Linked DNA regions of Exiguobacterium sibiricum 7-3. The protein of the gene in region 1 binds, or shares a complex with, the protein of each later gene. Links are inferred from orthologs where the notes say so. Each region holds a gene or a part of one and is shown on either strand. Other genes may lie near its edges.

Evidence for each region.
Region 2: the proteins of trxA (region 1) and trxB are in contact, whole or in part, in a crystal structure (PDB 1F6M), measured with the Escherichia coli proteins. The link is inferred for Exiguobacterium sibiricum 7-3 from one-to-one orthologs.

What each region holds. Positions count from the first base shown.
Region 1 is NZ_KK211190.1:894,106-897,286, forward strand. Bases 88-2,937 are described here. They hold trxA (thioredoxin), read left to right. Parts: upstream 88-1,256; coding sequence 1,257-1,619; downstream 1,620-2,937. Other genes in these bases: P402_RS0105445 (electron transfer flavoprotein subunit beta/FixA family protein), read left to right, coding at 88-162; P402_RS0105450 (electron transfer flavoprotein subunit alpha/FixB family protein), read left to right, coding at 178-1,140; P402_RS0105460 (VOC family protein), read right to left, coding at 1,678-2,055; P402_RS0105465 (dihydrolipoyl dehydrogenase family protein), read right to left, coding at 2,078-2,937. Also shown: more of P402_RS0105445, read left to right, coding at 1-87; more of P402_RS0105465, read right to left, coding at 2,938-3,181. UniProt on the Escherichia coli protein: Participates in various redox reactions through the reversible oxidation of its active center dithiol to a disulfide and catalyzes dithiol-disulfide exchange reactions.
Region 2 is NZ_KK211190.1:658,897-661,985, forward strand. Bases 213-2,970 are described here. They hold trxB (thioredoxin-disulfide reductase), read left to right. Parts: upstream 213-989; coding sequence 990-1,952; downstream 1,953-2,970. Other genes in these bases: P402_RS0104270 (tetratricopeptide repeat protein), read left to right, coding at 213-929; rapZ (RNase adapter RapZ), read left to right, coding at 2,065-2,934; P402_RS0104285 (gluconeogenesis factor YvcK family protein), read left to right, coding at 2,934-2,970. Outside these bases: more of P402_RS0104270, read left to right, coding at 1-212; more of P402_RS0104285, read left to right, coding at 2,971-3,089.

The DNA.
Region 1 (3,181 bases):
TCGGATCTGGAATTAGACGAGGACGAGTTGGCACCGCGTCTTGAGACGATTGAACGCTTTTTACCGCCAAATAAAGCAGCCGGTAAAATTCTAGAAGGTGATTTGTCGACACAAGTCCAGGAACTCGCTTCATTATTACGCAACGAAGCAAAAGTTGTTTAAGGGGGAAGAAACGATATGTCAAAAGCACTTGTACTTGCAGAATCACGGGACGGGAATTTACGAAATGTGTCATTTGAAGCGATTGCAGCGGCAAATTTAGTTGCAGACGAAGTCGTGGTTGCCTTAATCGGACAAAACGTAGCGGCAGATGCAGCACAACTTGCGACACGAGGTGCAAATCAAGTCCTCGTCGTTGAAGACGAACGGTTGCAGCACTATACACCGGACGGATACGGGCAAGTCTTCATGCAACTGCTGGATCGCGTTGCGCCAGACGTCATCGTATTTGGCCATACATCACTCGGTAAAGATTTGTCTCCGAAAATCGCAGCGAAACTGCAAGCGGGATTGATCAGTGATGTCACATCAATTGAAGGAACAGGACCGGACGCATCCTTCATCCGACCAATTTATTCAGGAAAAGCTTTTGAAAAAGTAAAAGTTTCAGAAGGAAAAACGCTCTTTACAGTCCGTCCGAACAACATCGAACCAATGGCTGAAGGCTCTTCCGAGGGGACTGTCGAATCGGTAACCGTTGAGTTAAAAGATTTACGGACAATCGTTTCGGAAGTCGTTCGAAAAGCAACCGGTGGTGTCGATCTATCGGAAGCAAAAGTTATCGTTGCCGGTGGGCGGGGCGTCAAAAGTTCGGATGGTTTTGCACCGCTTCAAGAACTGGCGGATTTACTCGGCGGCGCAGTTGGTGCATCACGTGGTGCCTGTGATGCAGACTATTGTGACTATGCCCTGCAAATCGGTCAGACGGGGAAAGTCGTGACACCTGACTTGTACATTGCTTGCGGGATTTCCGGTGCGATTCAACATTTAGCCGGTATGTCGAACGCGAAAGTCATCGTCGCCATCAACAAAGATCCGGAAGCGAATATCTTCTCGGTAGCAGATTACGGAATCGTCGGCGACCTATTTGATGTCGTACCGTTGTTAACGGCAGAATTCAAAAAAATGCTGGTCCATTAAGATACAGGAAGAGAAGCGAAGAGTAACTTCTTTGCTTCTTTTTTAGTGCGATGACTTGTCTGAGCAGTTTCGTTTGTTGTAAGGTAGGGCTGTGCTATACTCAAGTCAGTAAAAAGATGGGTTCGATAAATAAATCAAACCGATCTAAAAATAGGAGGTTTTTCTCAATGGCAATCGTACACGCAACTAGCCAATCGTTTAAAGAAGATACACAAGAAGGTCTCGTTCTCGTTGATTTCTGGGCAACATGGTGCGGACCTTGTCGCATGCTTGCTCCTGTTCTTGAAGAACTCGATGCGGATATGGAAAACGTAAAAATCGTAAAAGTCGATGTTGACGCTAACCCGGAAGTCGCTGGAGCTTTCCAAGTCCAAAGTATTCCGACACTCGTCTTGTTCAAAGACGGTCAACCGGTTAATAAAACAATGGGCTTCATGCCTAAAGACGCTTTAAAAGAATTCGTTGAGACATCTAACTAATTCTAAGCGCTATTCAAAAGGCATTCCGTCAATCGACGGAATGCCTTTTTTTGTTGGATCAACCAATCGGTGAACAGAGTTCAACCAAATGACCATCGGGATCAAGCACATAGGCGACGGTTTGTCCCCAGGGCTTTTGGGTTGGTGGTAAGACCGTTTCATGTCCGGCAGCTCGGATCGTTTCGTACAATGAAGCGACATCATCGGTCACAAAACCGAGTTCAATCGATTGCTGCCCGGTTTTGTCCGGTATCTCATAGGGAATCATGGAACGAACGTCTTCTTTTGTATTGAAAGCAAGAATTGTCGAGCCGGTTTCGAATTCCGTATAACTTCCATGCTCAGCCTTAATCGAAAGACCAAGCAGACCGTGGTAGAACAGACGTGTTTTTACGGGGTCCGTAATGTAAAGAATCGTATAGCCGTAATCAACCATGTCAACTCCTCGCTTTCAGTTGTCAGTCTTCCAGTAATGATGCAATATCAGATGCGGGTGTCGGATAAGCAAAACTCGTTTTCTGAAGAGCAGAGCTCGGAATCCGGTGCTGCATGGCAAACGAAAAATAGTTAGCCAGTTCGGCGGCATGCACACCGATGAAGTGAGCACCCAGAATCTGATCGTCTTCCCCAATCAATACTTTTGCCCGGGCGAACGGATCTTTGATCCGGACATTTGTTTGCCAACTCGAGGTATCAATTAATTTTCCGCGGTATCTTGTATTGTTTTGTTTTAGACTGGCTTCCGTCTGTCCGACTTTTGCAAGATTTGGCGTAGTGAAGACGATGCTCGGCACAGGAAGTAATTCCAGTCGGCGCGTATTGCCTTCGAGCATATTACAGGCAGCAAGCCGTCCTTCCGTTCCTGCAAAAGGAGTCAAGGCAGGATTTCCGCTGACTGCTACGTCACCTGCTGCATAGATGTTTGAAGCGGAAGACTGGAGGTAATCGTTCACATGTATGCCTTTTTCTTCGTAGATGACACCGGCTTTTTCCAATTGCAAATGTTCGATGCTTGCGACGCGACCTGTCGCATTCAACACAACGTCAGCTTCTAACCGTGTTCCGTCAGAAAGTGTCAATGTCGTGTCCGAGTAAGATACAGCTTCCGTTTCGTGAAGAATCTTGATGCCAAGCGCCTGTGTCGCTTCGAGCAGCACGGAAACTAAATCTTGTTCAAACTGTTTAAGTGCACCGGAACGCAGGAGAATCGTCACTTCAGAACCGGCGATTCGCGCAAGGTGAGCGAATTCAAACGAAATGTATCCTCCACCAATACAGACAAGGCGACGGGGTACATCACGTAATTCCAGAAATTCATTACTGTTGAGGAAACGTTCACTACCGGGAACGGACAGCTCACGTGGGCGAAGTCCGGTCGCGATTAAAAATTGGTCGGCTTCCAACTCGATATCGTCCACAAGGAGTTTTTTGTTAGATAGAAAACGGGGTTCACCGTGATAGTAGTCAATTCCCACCTCGTCATACCGATTTCGTGTTTGTTCCGGGATGGCACGTGTGTATTCATTTTTTCGTTCCATCAGCTGACGCCAGTCAATGGACAC
Region 2 (3,089 bases), 240 kb from region 1 along the record:
ATCTCGCCATCGTCGAGTTTTATCTCGGTGAAAACGATCGTGCTTTTGCTTCACTCGAACAAGTCCTTGATGGAAATCCGGGAAACTTGCATGCCCTCTGTAACACGCTTGTGTTGTTGCATGAGATGGGACAGGATGAAGAAGCGCATCGTTTGTCGAACAAACTCGAACACGTCCGCTCTGTCAATCTTGAGACACGCTATAAGGTCGCGTCAACGCTTGCGATCATCGGCCGTCATGATTTGGCATACGAAGAACTGAAGTTACTCGAACGTCGTGGCTACCGGGGAGACCCGTTGTTTGGACACTGGTTGTCGATCTCAGCTTTCAAGACGGGACATGTCGAAGAAGCCGCTGCGTTCCTTCAATCAGAAGAAGCGCAAGGCATGCGGGAAGAACGGGAAGCTTACGACATCCGTCATAACCTCCAGTTCCGCTCAGCCTTGATCCAAGCCTTGAAGACAGAAGATGATGTCTCACGGATTTTTACGGCCTTGTTACTCGGCAAGCTGAACGATGAGGAAGCGAAGCTCGCATTATCGATGATGCCGGAAGTGACGGATCATCCAGACGTTTTATTACTGACTGAACAAATCATTCATGAGATGAACGGGGAGCACGAAGTTGTCGATGCTCGGATTCAACGTGCCTTGATGACGATTCGTCTTGCGGAACGATATGTGTCGGATGAGGAACGGATGAGCCTCGAAGGTGATTTTTACGAACGATTTGCCCGACTCGTTCTGAGTGGTGAGACGTTTGAATCGGTCGAACAGTCGGCTGCGGCCTTGATTTATCTGTTTCATGATGTCCGCGACGGTATGTTGATTGAAGACTGCGCGGCACTCGTTCACGTTTCATTCGATGATGTGGCAGCGACGATCCGTGCCTATCAACGACTTTTGAACCCGGCCCGTGCAAAGTGTTAGACGTTTGTACGATTCTCACCTATACTCAAATTACAACGAAAATACAGATGGGGTGGAATCATGACAGAAACTGAACAGAAAATTTATGACGTCATCATTATTGGTGCCGGTCCTGCCGGAATGACAGCTGCACTTTACGCATCACGTGCGAACCTTTCGACATTGATGATTGAGCGCGGTATTCCGGGCGGCCAGATGGCCAACACGGAAGATATCGAAAACTATCCGGGCTACGACAGCATTCTTGGACCGGATCTTTCACAAAAAATGTTCGACCATTCAAAAGCGTTCGGTGCAGAGTATGCGTACGGAGACGTTCGCAGCATCGAAGACGGTCCGGCATTCAAGACCGTTCATGCACACAACAAGGATTACCATGCTCGGGCGATCATCATCGCTTCAGGGGCGCAGTACAAGAAAATTGGTGTTCCGGGCGAGGAAGAACTCGGCGGACGCGGTGTCTCTTACTGTGCAGTCTGTGACGGTGCGTTCTTTAAAGAAAAAGAACTGTTCGTCATCGGTGGCGGTGACTCAGCCGTCGAAGAAGGTGTCTACTTGACACGCTTCGCGAAAAAAGTCACGATCGTTCACCGTCGTGAAGAATTACGTGCTCAAAAAATTCTTCAAAAACGGGCATTCGACAATCCGAAAATCGACTTCATCTGGAACCATACGGTTAAACAGATCAACGAAGATAACGGAAAAGTCGGCGGCATTGAATTGATCAATACGAAAACAGCGGAAACGACAACGTATCCGATCGATGGTGTCTTCATCTACATCGGCATGAACCCGATCACAGGATATGTCCAAGATCTCGGCATTCTGAACGATCAAGGGTATGTCGTGACGAATGAAGCGATGGAAACGAACATCAAAGGTATTTTCGCAGCCGGCGACGTGCGTGAAAAAACACTTCGTCAAGTCGTCACAGCGACAAACGACGGTTCGATTGCAGCGCAAAACGCGCAACATTACATCGAAGCCTTGCTCGAAGAATTACAGGAATCATCACAAGTCTAATTCAAGGTCCAGCTTGGTTGGGAGGCTCTTCCATCAAGCTGGCTCTTTTTTTATGTTATACTGAAACGAGAGTAAAAAATACACACGGAACTGTTGTCTGGAGGGCGAAGAGATGGAACAGAATCAACCGCAACTGGTCATCATTACAGGAATGAGTGGCGCCGGAAAAACGGTCGCCATGAACAGCTTTGAAGACTTAGGCTATTTTTGTGTCGACAATCTACCACCGACGTTACTGCCGCAATTGATTGAAGTGATTGGGCAGGTCCGTCCGAAAATCGCCGTCGCCATCGATACACGGGCTCGTGATTTCATCGACAGTTTCTTTGTCGTTTATGAAGATCTGAAGAAAACGAATCTGCAAATCCGGATGCTGTATCTTGATGCCCGCAACGACGTGCTCGTCCGCCGGTATAAAGAATCACGCCGGTCGCATCCTTTGGCGCCGACGGCTTCCCCGTTGATCGGAATTGAACGGGAACGGACGTTGCTTGAAGGATTCCGCGATAAAGCCCAGTTGTTGATGGATACGAGTGACATCAAACCGCTCGCCTTAAAGGAACGAATCTTAAAAGAATTTACGGAAGGGGAACGGATTCCGTTCACCGTCAACGTGATGTCGTTCGGGTTCAAGCACGGTCTGCCGCTCGATGCCGATCTTGTGTTTGACTTACGTTTCCTGCCGAACCCGTTTTACATTCCGGAACTCCGACCAAAGACAGGTCTCGATCTCGAAGTCTCGTCGTATGTCATGCAATGGCCGGAAGCGAAGCTGTTTTATAAAAAGCTCGTCGACATGCTCGAATTCCTGATTCCCCAGTATGAACGGGAAGGGAAATCGCAGCTCGTCGTGGCGCTCGGCTGTACGGGGGGCAAACACCGCTCGATTACGTTTGCGGAAGCGATCAGTAAAGAATTCAAGAATCAATACCATGTCGTGACGAACCATCGGGATTATGTCCATGCGAAGGAGGAAAAATAATGAAATGGGAACGGAAAGTCGTCGCCATCGGCGGAGGAACGGGCCTATCGACTCTTTTGCGCGGACTAAAACACTATCCGCTTGATATCACGGCCATCGTCACCGTCGCGGATGACGGCGGAAGTTCGGGCCGCTTGCGGACGGAATTCAACATG